4 regions of the Pseudomonas sp. B21-032 genome follow, and region 2 is predicted to be linked to each of the others. Evidence: riboswitches for the same ligand, from Rfam matches in the RefSeq annotation. Region 2 holds a riboswitch; each other region holds the start of a gene.
The links. Region 2 has a riboswitch for cobalamin ahead of LOY54_RS14620 (CbtB domain-containing protein). Riboswitches for the same ligand answer to the same signal wherever they lie in the genome.

Region 1: it holds a riboswitch for cobalamin, as region 2 does, so the genes downstream of both, cobO (cob(I)yrinic acid a,c-diamide adenosyltransferase) here and LOY54_RS14620 (CbtB domain-containing protein) in region 2, are expected to answer to the same signal.
Region 3: it holds a riboswitch for cobalamin, as region 2 does, so the genes downstream of both, LOY54_RS10635 (TonB-dependent siderophore receptor) here and LOY54_RS14620 (CbtB domain-containing protein) in region 2, are expected to answer to the same signal.
Region 4: it holds a riboswitch for cobalamin, as region 2 does, so the genes downstream of both, LOY54_RS08860 (ferredoxin) here and LOY54_RS14620 (CbtB domain-containing protein) in region 2, are expected to answer to the same signal.

Annotation. Positions count from the first base shown of each region.
Region 1 is NZ_CP087180.1:4,487,973-4,492,674, reverse strand. It holds gene LOY54_RS20705 (sorbosone dehydrogenase family protein) at 1-164, opposite strand, end outside; gene LOY54_RS20700 (hypothetical protein) at 233-811, opposite strand; cobalamin riboswitch at 959-1,183, shown strand; gene cobO (cob(I)yrinic acid a,c-diamide adenosyltransferase) at 1,345-1,956, shown strand; gene LOY54_RS20690 (cobyrinate a,c-diamide synthase) at 1,953-3,248, shown strand; gene bluB (5,6-dimethylbenzimidazole synthase) at 3,239-3,892, shown strand; gene cbiB (adenosylcobinamide-phosphate synthase CbiB) at 3,892-4,702, shown strand, end outside.
Region 2 is NZ_CP087180.1:3,164,401-3,169,102, forward strand. It holds gene cobN (cobaltochelatase subunit CobN) at 1-788, opposite strand, end outside; gene cobW (cobalamin biosynthesis protein CobW) at 792-1,859, opposite strand; cobalamin riboswitch at 1,955-2,154, opposite strand; cobalamin riboswitch at 2,215-2,441, shown strand; gene LOY54_RS14620 (CbtB domain-containing protein) at 2,539-2,724, shown strand; gene LOY54_RS14625 (CbtA family protein) at 2,736-3,428, shown strand; gene LOY54_RS14630 (cobalamin biosynthesis protein) at 3,431-3,829, shown strand; gene cobM (precorrin-4 C(11)-methyltransferase) at 3,860-4,606, shown strand; gene LOY54_RS14640 (DUF1272 domain-containing protein) at 4,650-4,702, shown strand, end outside.
Region 3 is NZ_CP087180.1:2,309,415-2,314,116, forward strand. It holds gene LOY54_RS10625 (tartrate dehydrogenase) at 1-283, opposite strand, end outside; gene LOY54_RS10630 (LysR substrate-binding domain-containing protein) at 383-1,294, shown strand; gene LOY54_RS10635 (TonB-dependent siderophore receptor) at 1,355-3,496, opposite strand; cobalamin riboswitch at 3,605-3,811, opposite strand; gene LOY54_RS10640 (GNAT family N-acetyltransferase) at 3,888-4,445, opposite strand; gene LOY54_RS10645 (carboxymuconolactone decarboxylase family protein) at 4,538-4,702, opposite strand, start outside.
Region 4 is NZ_CP087180.1:1,921,022-1,925,723, reverse strand. It holds gene LOY54_RS08870 (ABC transporter ATP-binding protein) at 1-774, opposite strand, end outside; gene LOY54_RS08865 (sigma-54-dependent Fis family transcriptional regulator) at 1,019-2,827, shown strand; cobalamin riboswitch at 2,833-3,037, shown strand; gene LOY54_RS08860 (ferredoxin) at 3,143-3,529, shown strand; gene LOY54_RS08855 (ABC transporter substrate-binding protein) at 3,526-4,458, shown strand; gene ctlX (citrulline utilization hydrolase CtlX) at 4,592-4,702, shown strand, end outside.

The DNA of each region.
Region 1 (4,702 bases), 1.3 Mb from region 2:
CCAATGGCGGGGGCGATGTTGACGGTGGGGATCAGGGTCTTGTTCGGTTCGGGCAATTGCGGCGACGGGCCGACCCCGTCGCTGACCTCAAGGCGGGCGTTCTCGCCGCAGCCGCTTAACCCCGCAGTCACTGCCAGCAGCAGTGCAATCGGCTTGATACCCATGTCGTTTCCCTCGCAATGATGGCCGCTATTGCCAGTAGAGGCACGCCAGGCGTGGGAGGTTCCCCGGGTCAGGCCTGCTTGAGCAACAGGGCGATGCCGGGGTGATACTGGCCGGCTTCGTTGTGCAGCTTGCGGTAGGCGTAGGGAAAGTACCAGGCGATGGCGCAGGCGTTATGCTTTTGCAGGTCGTCGACCAGGTCCTGCAGCTCTTCGGGGCTGGCGTGCTGGCCGGCTTTCCAGGGGCTGGCGAACAACGCAGCGACTTTAAGCTGGCTGGGCGCGGCAATTTGCCGAGCAGCCTGGACGGTTTCGCCCAGGGCGTTATTCAGGTCGAGCTTGGCGATGCGTGGCCAGCGCTGGCTGGCCTGCAGGTAGGCGGCCTCTTCGCGGTTGGCGATGTACAGGTCGCAGCGGCCTTCGCGATCGCCGTCATCGCGCTGCTTCTTGCTCTGGTGCTGCTGCAGGGTCACCAGCTCGGCCTGCCAGGCGGCGGCCGAGAGCAGCCCGAGGTTGGCCTGGGCGCCGTGCCAATAGGGCGCCTCACCGTCCCCCAGGGTCTGGTTGAAGCGGTCGATGCAATCGACCCAGCGTTCCAGGGCCGGGCGCAGGAACTCCAGGCGCGCATTATTGATGATCAGGCCTTGCATGCTGCTCTCCCTTATAGTTGTGATCGAGTACAGCCGAGGTATGGCTATTTGATATCACTGAAGTCAGTGTTGCACAAGATGACAAAGGCGCCATTGATCCAGGCCAGTGCAGCGCCTTTCATTGACGCTCCGGGTGCAACCCTCTAACCTTCGCGACTTGTTTCAGGTGCTCTGCAGGCGATGGCCTGGCAGGGTGAAACAGGGAAGCCGGTGGGCGCGTAAAACGCGCGAATCCGGCGCTGCCCCCGCAACGGTAGGTGAGTCAAGGCTGTGCAGGGCCACTGGGCATTCGTGTCCGGGAAGGCGCGCAGCCCCGGGTGTCGATGGCCCCGCTCACAAGCCCGGAGACCGGCCTGTAACAGCCAACGGCATCACGGAGGGTGATGCGCGGTTCCTCCGGCCTGTGCCGCAGCCCTGCGCGTTTTCCGTCTGCCATATCCATTCATCTGTCACGCCCGTTCCTTCGATACGCTGAGCAGCCGTCGGCTGCTGCGTTCGGTGAGATCGGCCGACAGTGGTTTGCGGAGAACCTCATGACTGAATCCACCGAGCGCGACGAACGCCACCTGGCGCGCATGCAGCGCAAAAAGGCCGTGATCGACGAGCGCATCGCCAACTCGCCCAACGAATGCGGCTTGCTGCTGGTACTTACCGGCAACGGCAAGGGCAAGAGCAGTTCGGCCTTCGGCATGCTCGCCCGGGCCATGGGCCACGGCATGCAGTGTGGCGTGGTGCAGTTCATCAAGGGCCGCAACAGCACTGGCGAAGAGCTGTTCTTCCGGCGCTTTCCCGAGCAGGTGCGCTACCACGTGATGGGCGAGGGCTTTACCTGGGAAACCCAGGACCGCCAGCGCGACATCGCTGCCGCCGAAGCTGCCTGGGCAGTGTCGCGGCAGATGCTCCAGAACCCGTCGATCGCCTTCGTGGTGCTTGATGAACTGAACATCGCCCTCAAGCACGGCTACCTCGACCTCGACCAGGTGCTCAGCGACCTGCAGGCGCGCCCGCCGATGCAGCACGTGATCGTCACCGGTCGCGCGGCCAAAGACGAAATGATCGAACTGGCCGACACCGTCACCGAAATGGGCATGATCAAGCACGCCTTCCAGGCCGGCATCCGCGCCCAGAAGGGCGTCGAACTATGAGTGATGCGCGCCATTGCCCGGCGGTATTGATCGCCGCACCGGCCTCCGGCCAGGGCAAGACCACGGTGACCGCCGCACTGGCGCGCCTGCATCGCAACCAGGGGCGCAAGGTCCGCGTGTTCAAGTGCGGCCCGGACTTTCTTGACCCGATGATCCTCGAGCGCGCCAGTGGTGCGCCGGTGTATCAGCTCGACCTGTGGATGGTCGGCGAGCAGGAAAGCCGCCGGCTATTGTGGGAGGCGGCGGGCGAGGCCGACCTGATCCTCATCGAAGGGGTCATGGGCCTGTTCGATGGCACGCCATCGAGCGCCGACCTGGCCCGGCATTTTGGCGTGCCGGTGCTGGCGGTGATCGATGGCACCGCCATGGCCCAGACCTTCGGCGCCCTGGCCCTGGGCCTGGCGCGCTATCAGCCGGACCTGCCGTTTGCCGGGGTGTTGGCCAACCGTGTCGGTACCCTGCGCCATGCCCAGTTGCTTGAAGGCAGCCTGACCGAGGGGCTGCGCTGGTACGGTGGGCTGTCGCGAGAAACCGGCATCGAATTGCCGAGCCGTCACCTGGGGCTGGTGCAAGCCAGTGAACTGAACGACCTTGATGCGCGGCTGGATGCTGCCGCAGCGGCCCTGGGCGCCAGTTGCGATGCGGCGTTGCCGCCAGCGGTGCGCTTTGCCGCGCCGACCGAGTTTGCCATCGAGCCGTTGCTGCAAGGTGTGCGCATTGCGGTTGCCCGCGACGAAGCCTTTGCCTTTACCTATGGCGCCAACCTCGACCTGCTGCGGGCCATGGGCGCGCAGCTGGCGTTCTTCTCGCCGCTGCATGACACAAGCTTGCCAGCCGCCGACAGCCTGTACCTGCCCGGCGGTTACCCCGAATTGCATCACCAGGCGCTGGCGGCCAACACACCGATGCTCGAGGCTATCCGCGCCCATCACCACGCCGGCAAGCCGTTGCTCGCCGAATGCGGCGGCATGCTCTACCTGCTCGATGCGCTCACCGATGTTGCCGGCGAGCGTGCCGAACTGCTCGGCCTGCTGGCAGGCGAGGCAGTGATGCAAAAGCGCCTGGCCGCCTTGGCCCTGCAGGCCGTAGAGCTGCCTGAAGGCACCTTGCGCGGGCACACCTATCATCATTCGCTGACCAGTACCGAGCTTGAGCCGGTTGCCCGCGGCCAGAGCCCCAACGGTGGTCGTGGTGCCGAGGCGGTGTACCGCCAGGGGCGCTTGACCGCCTCCTACGTGCATTTCTATTTTGCTTCCAACCCCCAGGCGTCGGCGGCGCTTCTGTGTCCATGACTGAACATGCTTTTACCGAGGCCGAACGTGCGGCGGTCTACCGCGCCATCGGCGAGCGTCGCGACATGCGTCACTTCAGTGGCGGCGAAGTCGCCCCCGAGTTGCTCGCGCGCCTGCTTGAGGCCGCGCACCAGGCGCCCAGCGTCGGGCTGATGCAGCCCTGGCGTTTCATCCGTATCACCCAGCGCGAACTGCGCCAGCGGATCCAGGCCCTGGTGGAAGAGGAGCGCCTGCGTACAGCGCAGGCGCTCGGCGAGCGCTCCGATGACTTCATGAAACTCAAGGTCGAAGGCATCAACGACTGCGCCGAGCTGCTGGTGGCGGCGCTGATGGATGGGCGCGAAGCGCACATTTTCGGCCGCCGGACCTTGCCGGAGATGGACCTGGCGTCGTTGTCCTGTGCGATCCAGAACTTGTGGCTGGCGGCCCGCGCCGAAGGTCTGGGCATGGGCTGGGTGTCGCTGTTCGAGCCCCGGGCCCTGGCCGAGTTGCTCGGCATGCCGGCCGGTGCCAAGCCGTTGGCAATCCTCTGCCTGGGCCCGGTTCACGAATTTTACCCGGCGCCGATGCTGGTGCTTGAAGGCTGGACCACAGCGCGGCCGCTGCACGACATGCTGTTTGAAAACCAGTGGGGGGAGTCTTGATGAGCGTGGCGTTGCTGACAGTGGCCGGGGTGGCGCTGGATGCGCTGCTGGGCGAGCCCAAGCGCCGGCATCCGCTGGTAGCCTTCGGGCGCCTGGCCGGGCGCCTGGAACAGCGCTTGAATGCCGGCGGCCGTGGCTGGCGCAGCCACGGCGTCAGCGCCTGGTTCCTGGCGGTGGTGCCGCTGACCTTCATCGCCATGCTGTTGTCCTGGCTGCCGTACATTGGCTGGCTGATTGAAGTTTTGGCGCTGTACTGCGCCCTCGGCCTGCGCAGCCTTGGCGAGCACGTAACGCCGGTGGCCGAAGCCCTGCGCCAGGGCGACCTGGAAAAAGCCCGCCAGCGCGTCGGTTATCTGGTCAGCCGCGAAACCCGCGAGCTGGACGAAACCGCCGTGGCCCGCGCCGCCACCGAGTCGGTGCTGGAGAACGGCAGCGATGCGGTGTTCGCCGCGCTGTTCTGGTTTGTCGTTGCCGGCGTACCGGGGGTGGTGCTCTATCGCCTGAGCAACACCCTCGACGCCATGTGGGGCTATCGTAATGAACGTTTCGAGCGTTTTGGCTGGGCTGCGGCGAAGATCGACGATGTGCTCAACTATATTCCGGCACGCTTGGTGGCGCTGACTTACGCGCTGCTGGGCAAGACCCGCCTGGCCCTGAGCTGCTGGCGGCGCCAGGCGCCGTTGTGGGACAGCCCCAATGCCGGGCCGGTGATGGCGGCCGGGGCCGGAGCCCTGGGCGTAGAGCTGGGCGGGCCGGCGGTGTATCACGGCGAGCTGCACGAGCGCCCGCAACTGGGCGAAGGCCCGCAGG
Region 2 (4,702 bases):
ATGATCAGCGCAGCGTCGACCTGGTCCAGCCAGTCTTCGACCTGCTGCAGGCAACCGGCCTCCTTGAGGCTGGCCACGGCGATCGGCAAGGGGTTGAGCCCGGCCAGTTGCAAACGCTGGCAGAAGGTATCGATAAAGGCCGTGTTGGCCGCCTGCAGGTGCGAGCGGTAGAACAGGATCGGCACCACCGGCTGCTCGACCTGCCACTCGCCGAACCAGTCCTGCAGCGCCGCAGCGGCCTTGCGCGGGTGGTACACCGCGGTGCGCGGCAGTTGCTGCGGTTCGCTCCACGGGTAGTCGCGCTGCAGGTACTGGCTGGCCAGGCAGTTGAACAGGTTAAGGGCATTGGCCTTGCCGCCCTGGCGCAAAAAGTGCCAGAGCCGTTCGCCCTGCTCGGCCGCCACCGTGCTCAGGCGGGTCAGTTCCGGGTCAGGGCGGTCGTCGCCGGGCACCAGGATCAACTGCACGCCACGCGCGGCCAGTTCCAGCAGTTGCTCCACACCATAGCGCCAGTAACCGACGCCGCCGTGCAGCGACACCAGGATGACCTTGGCATGGCGCAGCACCTGGTCGACATACAGGTCGACCGAGGCATGATTCTGTACCTGCATGGGGTTGGCCAGACGCAGGCTGGGGAAATCCTCGGGCAACTGCTGGGCGGTTTCGGCCAGCAGCGCCAGGTGTGAGTCACCGCTGCAGAGGATTACCAGCTCGGCCGGGGTCTGGCCGAGGTCGGCAATGCTGTCGTCCGGTACAAAACCACCGGGCTGGGTCCGCAGCAGGTGCATGGGTCAAGCGCCCAGGGCGGCGCGCAGGCTCGCTTGCAGCTGCGGCGCATCCAGCTCCTGGCCGATCAGCACCAGGCGCGTGGTGCGCGGCTCTTCGCTGCGCCAGGCACGGTCGAAGTGCTTGTCGAAACGGGTGCCTACGCCCTGGATCAGCAGGCGCATCGGCTTGCCCGGGATCGCCGCAAAACCTTTGACCCGCAGGATACCGTGTTGCACCACCAGTTGGGTCAGGGCGTCGAGCAGCAGGCTTTCGTCGGCTTGCGGCAGCTCGATGGAGATCGAGTCGAAGGCGTCGTGGTCATGGTCGTCGTGATCGTCACCGTCGTGGTGCGAGTCGTGGTGGGTGCGGCGGCCATCGATGTGCGCCTCGGATTCGGCGCCCAGGCCCAGCAACACTTCCAGCGGCAGGCGGCCGCTGCTGGCTTCGATCACCTTGACCGCCGGCGGCAGCTCTTCTTCGACTTCAGCGCGAACCTTGGCCAGGTCGTCGGCGGCGATCAGGTCGGCCTTGTTCAGCACCACCAGGTCGGCGCTGGCCAGCTGGTCGGCGAACAGCTCGTGCAGTGGCGATTCGTGGTCAAGGTTGGGGTCGAGCTTGCGCTGCGCATCGACCTGCTCCGGGTAGGCGGCAAAGGTGCCGGCGGCAACCGCCGGGCTGTCGACCACGGTGATCACCGCATCAACGGTGCAGGCGTTACGGATTTCTGGCCACTGGAAGGCTTGTACCAGGGGCTTGGGCAGGGCCAGGCCGCTGGTTTCGATGAGGATATGGTCGAGGTCGCCGCGACGCGCCACCAGCTCGCGCATCACCGGGAAGAACTCTTCCTGCACGGTGCAGCACAGGCAGCCGTTGGCCAGCTCATAGACGCGGCCGCTGGCCTCTTCTTCAGTGCAGCCGATGCTGCATTGCTTGAGGATTTCGCCGTCGATGCCCAGCTCGCCAAACTCGTTGACGATCACCGCGATGCGCCGCCCCTGGGCGTTGTCGAGCATGTGCCGCAGCAGCGTGGTCTTGCCCGAGCCGAGGAAGCCGGTAACGATGGTGACGGGGAGTTTGGCCAGTGTTTTCATTTCGATGCCCTTGGCAGGATGGCGGGCATGCGGGACGAGCGCCAAAGGTGTTGTGCACCTGGCCTGTTCGCCACCGGATCACCCCGCCCGGTTGAATGTCGGAAACTGTTCGAGGCAGGTCTCCTGGCTTGCATTGCACCGGCGCCGTGGCCAGTCGAACGACGCCTTCCCGCACGTGCTGCAGTGGCTGTGTCGAACCCTTCAATGCTTACAGTTGCGGGGGCAGCCGCGGCTTGAACCGCGTTCCCGTCTTAGCTTCGGCCAGCGCCGAAGAACCTCGAAGCGGCTAGGCTACGCAGTGCCCGGTGAGCGGTCAACTGCTGTCACGATTGACGCCTGCCCGCGCCCGTGATTTGCTAACGCCATTCGTTTGGGTGCCCCTTGAGGGTGAAACTGGGAAACCGGTGCGTCGTACGCTTTTTATAGGGTGTATGGCAAGTCCGGTGCTGCCCCCGCAACGGTAAGTGAGAAAAGCGTCAGAGCCACTGTGCCCGCTGTCTGGCATGGGAAGGTGACGCCTGTGGTGTGGCCAGCGGCCAACCCTCACCAGCCCGGAGACCGGCCCAACGCTTGACCGAACAAACCCGCGGTGGGCGGGCGCTGTTACAACCCCTGGGCGAACGCCGCGCAGGGGTTCGCTGCGCTTGCCTGTTGCCGACAACACCAAGAGGAAAGCGCCATGCGTACCAGTACCGCCATTAACCAAGCCGTTACCCCGTCAAGCCTCAGCCAGCGCCTGCTGGTTGCTGTCGGCGCCTCGCTGCTGGGCCTGTGCCTGGTGTACTTCGCCGGTTTCTCGCACATCGAAGCGGTGCACAACGCTGCCCACGATACCCGCCACAGCGCCGCCTTCCCTTGCCACTGAGTGCTGCCCCGATGATCAAGCGTATTGCCAGTACCGCAGGCTTTACCGGCCTGCTGGCCGCCCTGCTGCTGACCCTGCTGCAAAGCTTCTGGGTCGCGCCGTTGATTCTCCAGGCGGAAACCTATGAAAGCGCCGCGCCTGCGGTCGAGGCGCCCCATGAACATGCGGCCGGGACCGCCGAGCATCATCACGACAGCGAAGCCTGGTCGCCGGAAGACGGCTGGCAGCGGGTGCTGTCGACCACCGGCGGCAACCTGGTGGTGGCGGTCGGTTTCGCCCTGATCCTCGCCGCGCTCTACACCCTGCGCGCACCGAAGAGCGTGATCAGCGGCGCGCTCTGGGGCCTGGGCGGTTTTGCCGTGTTCTGCCTGGCGCCGACCCTGGGCCTGCCCCCAGAGCTGCCGGGTACTGCTGCCGCCGACCTGGCCCAGCGCCAAGCCTGGTGGGTCGGCACGGCTGCCGCCACCGCCGTCGGTCTGGCCTTGATCGTATTCGCCCACAACTGGCTGCTGAAGATAGTCGGTGCAGTGTTGCTGGTGGTGCCTCACGTGATTGGCGCGCCGCAGCCTGAAGTCCACCAGATGCTCGCCCCAGAAGCCCTGGAAGCCGAGTTCAAGGTCGCCTCGCTGCTGACCAACGCCGCGTTCTGGCTGGCCCTGGGGCTGATCAGCGCCTGGCTGTACCGCCGTTCGAGTCAGGCCTGAGGATGCAGTTGTACCTCGGCCTGGGTTGCCGTCGCGGCTGCCCGGCCGATGCCCTGAGCGAGCTGCTCACCCGCACCCTGCTCGCCCATGACCTGCCGCCCGGCGCGGTCATGGGCCTTGCCAGCATCGACCTCAAGCACGACGAACCCGGCCTGCATGAACTGGCCCGGCGCCTGGGCGTGCCGCTGCGGTTCTACAGTGCGGCGCAGCTGGCCGCTTTCGAATCACAGCTGAGCCATCGCTCTGCGGTAGCCTTCCAGCACAGCGGCTGTTATGGCGTGGCCGAGAGCGCCGCCCTGGCCCTGGCCGAGCAGCTTGGCGGGCCGGCCCGGCTGCTGGTCATTCGCACCTTGCAGGCCGACGCCAGCCTGGCATTGGCCTGCACCAGCGGTTTTCGCTGATAATCAGCCCTTTACCCGTAAGGACACCCCATGACCGTCTATTTCATCGGCGCCGGCCCCGGCGATCCGCAGCTGATCACCGTCAAGGGCCAGCGCCTGATCCAGCGCTGCCCGGTGATCATCTACGCCGGCTCCCTGGTGCCCGCCGCAGTGCTGGAGGGTCACCGCGCCGAAACCCTGATCAACAGCGCCGAACTGCACCTGGCGCAGATCATCGAAGCCATCAAGAGTGCCCACGACAATGGCCAGGACGTCGCCCGGGTGCACAGTGGCGACCCCAGCCTGTATGGCGCCATCGGTGAGCAGATCCGCTACCTGCGCGAGCTGGGCATCCCCTACGAGATCGTCCCCGGCGTCACCGCCGTGGCCGCCAGCGCCGCCCTGCTCGGCTGCGAGCTGACCCTGCCGGACATCGCCCAAAGTGTGATCCTCACCCGCTACGCCGACAAATCACCCATGCCGGCCGGCGAGCAACTGGCCGACCTGGCCCGCCACCAGACCACCCTGGCGGTGCACCTGGGGGTCAAGCACCTGGCTAAAATCGTCGAAGAGCTGCGCCCGCACTATGGTGGCGACTGCCCAATTGCCGTGGTGCACCGCGCAACCTGGCCGGACCAGGACTGGGTGCTGGGCACCCTGGAGACGATTGTCGAGCTGGCGGCGGCCAAGGACTTTCGCCGTACCGCGCTGATTCTGGTAGGCCGGGTGCTGGGCAACGACAGCTTCAGCGAGTCGGCGCTGTACCGCGCTGGCCACGCCCACCTGTATCGGCCCTGAGCGTATACACTGACGATTCCGTTCCGCCTGTGAGGACCTGACCATGCTCGAATTGCGCCCCAACTGTGAATGCTGTGGCAGCGACCTGCCCGGCGA
Region 3 (4,702 bases), 850 kb from region 2:
TCAGCAGCGAGCCCCACAGCGAGATGTGGTCCGGGACTTTGTCGGGCCAGCCCACTGCACCGAAATACAGGGCGTCGAAATCCTTGAGCTGCTCGAACCAGTCGTCCGGCATCATCTTGCCGTGGGCCAGGTAGTAGTCGCAGCTGGCCCATTCGAAGAACTCGAAGCTGATGTCCAGGCCATGCTTGCGCGCGGCGGCTTCGACCACGCGGATGCCTTCGGGGAGGACTTCGTTGCCGATGCCGTCACCGGGAATTGCGGCGATTCTGAAAGTCTTGCTCATGAGGGGCGCACTCGTTGTCTAGGGAACAGGTGCGGCTCATGCTATAAGGGCAGGATTCAGAGATAATCTCGTGATTCATGGATTCTTAGTGCACGCATCGTGAATAATCTTCCCAGCCTCGACGACCTCAATATCTTCCTTCAGGTGGCCAAGCGCGCCAGCTTCGCGGCGGTGGCCGAAGAGCTCGGCATGTCGGCCGCGTTCATCAGCAAGCGCATCCGCGTGCTTGAGCAAACCCTTGAAGTGCGCCTGCTGCACCGCACCACCCGGCGGGTGACAGTGAGCGAGGAGGGCGAGCGGGTGTACCAGTGGGCGCAGCAGATTTTCGATGCGGTGCAGCGCATGGGCGACGACATCAGCGCCCAGCACCGCGAGCCGGTGGGCCAACTGCGGATTGCCAGCAGCCTGGGCCTGGGCCGGCGTTTCGTCGCCCCGGCGCTGTCGGAACTGGCCGAGCGCTACCCGCGCCTGGATGTACGCCTGGACGTGCATGACCGCCTGGTGGACCTGATCGAAGAGGGCGTCGACCTGGACATACGCGTCGGCAATGCCATCGCCCCCAACCTGATTGCCAAGCCGCTGGCCCGGAACCGCCGGGTACTCTGTGCCTCGCCGGCCTACCTGGCCCGGCGCGGCACGCCCGGGGTGCTGGCCGAGCTGGCCAGCCATGATTGCCTGGTAATCAAAGAGCGCGACCACCCGTTTGGTGTCTGGCAGCTGCAAGGGCCCAATGGCGAGGAGAGCGTGCGGGTGACCGGCAGCCTGTCAAGCAACCACGGCGAAGTGGCGCACCAGTGGTGCCTGGATGGCCGCGGGATTTTGCTGCGCTCGTGGTGGGATGTGCACGACAGCCTGGCCGACGGGCGCCTGGTGCAGGTGCTGGCGGAGTATCACCAGCCGGCGGACATCTGGGCGGTGTACACCTCGCCCTTGGCCAGCTCGGCCAAGGTGCGGGTGGCGGTGGAGTTTTTTCGCCAGTACTTTGCCGAGCGTTATAGCTTGCCGGATTAGCGGTGCAAGCCCGCTCCCACAGCCTGTGTAGGAGCGGGCTTGCCCCGCGATGGCCTCACCTCAGAACGTGTAATCCAGCGTCGCAAAATACGACCGCGGCTGCCCCATCAACCACTGCTCGCCGCTATGCGCGGTGGCCGCATAACGCCGGTCCAGCAGGTTATTCAACTGCAAGCCCAGGCGCACATCCGGCAGCACCTGCCAGCCCAGGTTGGCATCGACCACGGTAAAGCCCGGCACGCTCTGGGAGTTGGCGGTGTTGGCATAGCGCTCATCGACATAACGCAGGCCCAGGCCGGCATCGACGTCGTCGCCAAAGCCCTTGCTGACCCACAGGTTGGCGGTGCGCCGTGGCACGTTGCTTGGGCGGTTGCCGGCGCGGGAAACGCTCTGGCCGTTCACTACCTGGTCGAAGTCGTCGTATTTGGCGCGTACCACCGAGGCGTTGGCCGAAACATGCCACTGGTTGGCCAGGGCCAGTTCCAGGGTCGCTTCCAGGCCATCGGAGGTCTGCTGGCCGGCCTGTTCTTTCTGGTGGGTGTCGGGGTTGTCGACCAGCAGCTTCTTCTTGACGATGTGATAAGCCGCCAGGGTCCACTCGCCACGGCCGTCCCAGAACAGCTGCTTGAGGCCGAACTCGGTCTGCTTGGCTTCGGTCAGGTCGAACTGCTGCTGGGTCGGGCTCAGGGTCACCAGGTCGCTGACGCCATCCTCGCTGGTGGAGTACTGGCCGTACAGGCTCAGTTGCTCATTCACCGCGAACACCAGGCCGGCGCGCCAGTTACCGCCATTGAGGCTGCGGTCGCTGCGGGTGTCGTTGACCAGGTTGTTGCGGTCAATGTGGTTCTGGTCGCGACGAATGCCGGTGACCAGCGACCAGCGCTCCGACAACTGGGTGCGGTTCTCGGCGAACAGGGCGAAGGTGCGGGTGGTGCTGTCGGTTTGCGCGCGGGTCGGGCTGGCGCTGTGGAAGTAGCCCGGCGCCGGCTGCCACGGGTCGATGAAATCGCCGCCGATGTCGTTGTACGGCGAGTTGCTGTCGATGCCGAAACGAATGCGGTTGTACTCGGCGCCGACCACGGTCTTGCTGGCCAGGCCAAACAGCGAGTGGTCGAAGGTGAAGCTCTGGCGATCGCCGAGCTGTTCCTGGTCGTGCTTGATCTCCAGGTAGCTGCCGCGCTCAAGCTGGCCAACGCCGCTGTTCCAGCTGTAGTCCTCGGCGTTGCGCCAGTGCCGGCGGCTTTTGAGGTAGTAGAGCTGGTTGCTGGCGCTGATCGAGTCGCTGATGCTCCAGTCGGTGTTAAAGCGCGTCCACTCGTCGTGGTAGTGCTGGGACGAATCCTTGAGGTTGTAGTTCTTCTTGCTCAGGCTGTCGCGGTAGTGGCCGTCGATCAGCGGCGTGCCGAAGTAGTTCATCGGCTCGGCGTCGCCGCGCTCGTGGGCCAGGGTGAAGCTCAGGTCGTCGCTGGCGTCGAATCGCAGGGCGGCGCTCATGGCCAGGTTCTTCGAGTCGCCACGGTCGATCCAGCCGTTGCTTTGCTGGCGGTTGAGGGTCACCCGGTAGCTCAGCCGCTCGCTCAGCGAACCGCCGCTGTCCAGGCCCAGTTGCTGGCGGTCGTAAGAGCCGTAGCCCAGGCGCAGGTGGTTGCGGATCTCGCCGGCAAAGGGTTTTTTCGGGATCACGTTGATCACCGCACCCGTGGCGCCTTCGCCGTACAGCACCGAGGCCGGGCCGCGGATCACGTCGATGCGCTCGATCATCCACGGGTCGACCGGAAAGCTCTGGGTGCCGGCGCCGGTGTACATCCGCGCGCCGTCGAACAGGGTCATCACCGAACCGTGGCCACTGAAGCCACGGGCCGACAGCGCCGTGTTGCCGTTGCCCGGGGTGGCCACCGAGGTGATGCCCGGCGAGCGCGTCACGGCATCCTGCACGGTGAGGTTGTTGCGCCCGTCGATGGCCTCGCTGCCCAGGCTGCTGGTGCTGGCCGGGGTGTCCATGGCGCTGAGGTTCAGGCGCGAGCCGGCGGGCAGCGGGGTGGCCAGGCTGACGGATTCGTTGTCGCTGCTGCTGGTGATGGCCGTCGAGGGCAGCGCCAGCGCAGAGGGGCTGGGGTCATCGGCGAAAGCTGGCGCAGAGAAGGCCAGGCAGGGGGCCAGGGCATTGGCCGCCAGGGTGTGAAGCTTGGAGATACGGGACATGTCGTTCCACAGTCAACAGGAAGAATGAATCCCGGAGGGAACAACGCATGGAGGCATGGCGCACGCGCAGGCGGACGCCAACCGGCCTGCGCCCGCCCACCGCGGGGTTGCCAAACAGAAGCTTCAGGCCGGTCTCCGGGCTTGCGAGGGTCATGAAGGCCTTCACCTTCCCATGCCAAGGCACAGTGGTGTTTCGAAGGCTTCGCTCGCTTACCGTTGCGGGGGCAGCGCCGGACTAGTCATTTGCATGACGCACCGGCTTCCCGTTTCACCCTGCGCACGGCGGCGCAGGACACCTGAAACTGGCGCGCATCTGAACACCGAAAACCTTTGCAGTCAACGGCTTGGGCAAATGAGCAGGTCAGTTCGCCAGAGTATCGCCACTATCGATTCAACGCCCGCGCTTGCGCGACACCACCGCCTCGATGTTCTTGCGCCCGATCAGCATTGGCTGCTTCGGCTCCTCAAGCCACTTGTACATCACCAGGCTGTCCACCAGCCCCAGGCGCGCATGCCGGTAGGCGTTGGGCAAGCGCCCGACGATGGCAAAGCCGAGCTTCTGCCACAAGGCCACCGCCACCTCGTTGCTGGACACCACCGAGTTGAACTGCATGGCCAGGAAACCCAGTTGCCGCGCCAGGCGCTGCGAGTGTTCGCACATCAAGCGCGCCACGCCGCGGCCACGGGCGGCGTCGCTGACCATGTAGCCGCAATTGCTGACATGGTTGCCGGGGCCGGCGGCATTGGCCTTGAGAAAGTAGGAACCGAGCAGCACGCCATCTTCTTCGGCCACCAGGGTCTGCAACGGTGCGTCGAGCCACAGCTGGCGGGCTTGCTCCTGGCTCATCGCCGGGTCGAAGGCGTAGGTTTCGCGGGCGCTGACGATGGCCTGGAAGGTCGGCCAGAAGAGCTCGAAGTCAGCGGCGGTCATGGGGCGGATGTGGATCATGGGGTGTCCTGGAAACGGTTCGCCCGCTAGCTTATGCGAAAACGCCAGGAAGTGGGTGAGGCGCGGCGCAGGCCGCGCACTCAGGGTCGGCCTTACTGCCCGGCCTTGCCCACGGCATCCAGTGCCCGCGCCGAGTACACCAGCGCCGCCCCGGCGTTCATGGCCACGGCCACGCCCAGGGCTTCGGCGATTTCCTCGCGGCTCGCGCCGTGCTTGACCGCCTGGGCCGAATGCACGGCGATGCAGCCGTCGCAGCG
Region 4 (4,702 bases), 1.2 Mb from region 2:
GAAATGCACAGCACCGGCAAAACTCACTTCGTTGCCGTTGATACGCCCGGGCATCAGGTTGATCGGCGGTTCGGAAAACAGCTCGGCGGCCAGCACCGTGCGCGGCTGGTGGTAAACCTGAGCAGTGGGCCCGCTCTGGACGATGCGCCCTTCATGGAGGATGGTGGTGGTGCCGCCCAGGGCCAGGGCCTCGTTGGGTTCGGTGGTGGCGTACACGGCAATGCAGTGGCGCGCGGCGAACAGCTCGCGCATCTCCTGGCGCAGCTCTTCGCGCAGCTTGTAGTCAAGGTTCACCAGCGGCTCGTCGAAGAGGATCAGTTCGGCATCCTTGACCAGTGCCCGGGCCATGGCCGTGCGTTGCTGCTGGCCACCGGAAAGCTCCAGCGGCAAGCGCTGCAGATACGGTTCGATACGCAGCATCTGCGCGGTCTGCTGGACCTTCTCGCGGATCAGCGCTTCGCCCATGCGCGCCTGGCGCAAGGGCGAGGCGATGTTCTCGAACACACTCAAGGTCGGATAATTGATGAACTGCTGATAGACCATCGACACGTTGCGCTGGCGCACCGGCCGGCCGGTGACATCCTCGCCATTCATCAGCACCCGGCCGCGGTCTGGCCGATCAAGCCCGGCCATCAGGCGCATAAGGCTGGTCTTGCCGGCCAGGGTGCGGCCGAGCAGCACATTGAACGAGCCGGGTTCGAAGCGCAGGCAGGCATCGTCGATGCACAGCTGGTTATCCACGGTACGGCTGACATGCTCAAGGGTGAGCGACATGGCGCGGCCTTCTTGTTGTTAGCGGACAGGCGCCTGCTATAGAGCGAGATTCATGCCAGCGCTGGCCAAGCCGTTGTCGGCAAAGGACTTTCAGCAGATTGTGGCTTTGCCCAGGTTCACTCCTGAACACAAATGAACAACCTTCACTGCACGGTTGAACAGCCGCGGCATTGACAATGAACAGGACTGAACAACACTGGATCACACAAAAACAACAACACTGCCGCCGGCAGAGGACGGGCCCATGGCCGCATCCACCAGCGCCCATGCGCAACTGATCCAGGCGTCCTGGCAGCGCTGCCGCGCCTACGGCCTGGACCACCAGTCGCAACCGCAGTTCGGCGACGCATCTACTGTGCAGGTCAGCGAGCTGCTCGAACGCCAGCACTCGCTGCTGGGCACCACTCGCGACGAGGTGCTGCCGCAGTACGCGCACCTGCTGGGTAACTCCAGCTACCTGATCATGCTCAGCGACGATCACGGCCAGTTGCTCGATGCCTGGGGCACCCGGCGCTTTATCGACCCGCGCCAGCGCCACGGCTTTGTCGCCGGTGCCTGCTGGCGCGAGCAAGGGGTGGGCACCAACGCCATCGGCACAGCCCTGGCCACCGGCGAGGCGGTGCATGTCAGCCAGGACGAACACTTCCTCAAGCTCAACCGCTTCATGGCCAGCGCCGCCGCGCCGCTGTTCGATGCCGAGCGCCAGCTGATCGGCGTGCTCGATGTGTCCAGCGACAGCTACCTGCCGACGGCGCAAACTCAGGGCCTGGTACGGATGATGAGCCAGAGCCTGGAGAACCGCCTGATCCTGGCGCGTTTTGCCGGGCACTACCAACAGCTGAGCTTCAACACCGGGGCCAACAACCTCGACAGCCAATGGGCCGGGCTGCTGGTGATCGATGACCAGGGCCGGGTGCTGGCGGCCAACCGTCGGGCCGACAGTCTGCTTGGGCAGAACCCACTGCAACTGAACCTGGAGCAGTTGTTCCGCACGCCGCTGGCGCAACTGTTGGCCCACCGGGCTGACCAGCCATTTGCGCTGCAGGTGGCCGGGCGCAACCGCTTCCATTGCCTGCTGCATGCCCCCACAGCATCACCCGCAGCAGCGCTCAACCGCCCGCAACCCAGCTGCGATCCGCGTATCGACAAGGCCCTGCGCCAGGCCGGGTTGCTGCTGGAAAAAGACATCCCGCTGTTGATCGAGGGCGAAACCGGCGCCGGCAAGGAGGTCTTTGTCACCGCCCTGCACCGCGCCAGTAGCCGCGCCACGCAGCCATTGATTGCGGTGAACTGCGCGGCGATTCCGGCCGAGCTGGTCGAGTCGGAGCTGTTCGGCTACGAGAAAGGCGCGTTCACCGGCGCCCACCACAAGGGCAACATCGGCCTGATCCGCAAGGCCGACCGCGGCATTCTGTTTCTCGATGAAATCGGCGACATGCCGCTGCCCACCCAGGCACGCCTGCTGCGCTTTCTGCAAACCCGCAGCATCCAGCCATTGGGCAGCGGCGAACCGACGCCGGTGGATATCCGCGTGGTCTCGGCGACCAACCACAACCTCGCCGAACAGGTGCGCCTGGGTCATTTTCGCCAGGACCTGTACTACCGCATCGCCGGCCTGAGCCTGATGCTGCCACCGCTGCGCGAACGCAGCGACCGCCTGGCCCTGATCGAACAGCTCCACCAGCAGTACCGCGAACCGGGGGCACCGACGCAATTGCCCGGCAAAGTGCTGGAACTGCTGCTTCAGCATCCCTGGCCGGGCAACCTGCGACAACTGGCCAGCGTGCTGCAGGTGGCCCTGGCGTTGGCCGGCGAACGGCCGATTGCCGTGGAGCACCTGCCCGACAGTTTCTTTGCCGACCTGCCTGAGGCCAAGCCCGCCGCGCCAGTGCTGGCCACGCCGGCAAACACTGACGATCTCGGCCAGCGCCTGCGTGCCCTCAATGGCAATATCTCGGCCCTGGCCCGGGCCCTCGGCATCAGCCGCACCACCCTGTACAAGCGCCTGCACACCCAGGGCCATGCCGGCGCAGTTGACGAACGCCTGGGCTGATGGTCAGATGCCTGCCAGTTTCAGGTGCCTGCCGCCGCCGTGCGTCAGGTGAAACGGGAAGCCGGTGCGTCGTTATCGACCAGTCCGGCGCTGCCCCCGCAACGGTAAGCGAGTGAAGCATTCAACACGCCACTGTGCCCACAGGCACGGGAAGGCGAATGACTTTACGCCTCGCAAGCCCGGAGACCGGCCTGAAGCCCCACGACTGCATGCAGTCACTTAGGCAAACCTGCGGAGGGCGGGCACGAGCCGGCTACCTGGCGCGTGTTGGCCGGGGCCCTCCTGTGCGCTTCGCGAATATTTTTCGAGAAGTCCATGACAGCAACAACCCCCAAACGTCGCCGCGGCCGCCTCGCCGAAGAGCAAATCCAGAGCAAGCCGGAGTGGTCGCAGATCCCCGAGCATACCCGCCATGTGATGCTCTGCACCGGCCCGCGCTGCGTACAACGCGGTGCCCTGCCACTGTGGAAAGTCCTGCGCCGCGAGCTGCTGGTGGCCAACCGCATCGAAACCACTGACGGCGTGCTGCTGACCCGCAGCCATTGCCAGTTCCCGTGCAACCTCGGCCCGGTGCTGACGGTATATCCGGACCGCTGCTGGTACCGGGTAGCCAACGCCGAAGACGCTCAGCGCCTGGTGCGTGTGCACCTGATCGACGGCCAACCGGTGCCCGAGTTGCTGCTCAACGGCCAGGGCTCATGAGGGGGTTGGGCGCCAGCGTGCTGGCCCTGTTGAGCAGCAGCGCCATGGCCCTGGACTATCAGAACTGCGGACACACCTGGCAACTGCCACAGGAGCGCCCGCAACGCATCCTGGCCCTCAACCAGCACGCCGCCGACCTGCTGCTGGCCCTGGACGCCGGCCCGGCGCTGGCCGCCGTCAGCTATATAGATGATGACGCCCGGGCGCTGACCAGCGGACGCTATCGCGGCGTCCCCCTGCTGTCGCGTCGCTACCCGGCAACCGAAGTGGTCTATGCCCAAGGTTACGACCTGCTGGTCGGCGGCTTTGCCAGCGCCTTTCGTGACCGCGACGGGGTCGCCCCGCGCACCACCCTGCAGGCCAACGGCATCGCCAGCTACCTGCTGGAAAACGCCTGCGCGCCAGCGCCGGAAAACGGCTTTGCCGCCATTGAACAAGACCTGCGCAGCCTTGGCCACCTGTTGCAGCGCCAGGACCTGGCCAGCCAGTTGATCACCCGCCAGCGTCAGGACCTGGCCGCCGCCAAAACCATCGCCGGGCACAGCCCGCCGCTGTTGGTGTTCTACCTCGACAGCGAGGTCAACGGCCTGCAAAGCGAAGGCAAGCGCGGTTTCATCACCCAGTTGATCGACGCAGCAGGCGGGCGCAACCTGTACGCCGAGGTGGAGCTAAACCGGGTTACGGTCGATGCCGAGCGCCTGCTGCGCGCCGATCCTGACGTGATCATCCTTGCCGATGCGGTGTGGTCGCCGGCCGCCGGCAAGCGCGCCTACCTGCGCCAGCACCCGGCGCTTTCGCACCTGCGCGCGGTGCGCGACGACCGCCTGATCGACCTGCCCTTCAGCCATATCGTGCCCGGCGAACACAGCGCCCGTACCGCCCTGACTCTGGCGCGCCAACTGCGCGCCTTGAAGCAACAGCGGCCTTGACCCGTCGCAGCAGAATCCGCTGCCAAACCCACTATTTCAGCTTTACCGGCTGAGCACCCAATGCGCTTCAGCCGGGATTTATCCTTGATCACGTCGACAATAAGCACACAGCCAACCCCGGATGCGTGCCTCGATGCAAACAACAAATACAGTCTTGATGATCCGCCCGGCGCGGTTCGCCTTCAACCCGGACACCGCCCTCAACAACCGTTTCCAGCAAGCCCTGCTCGACCCGCAGCAGGCA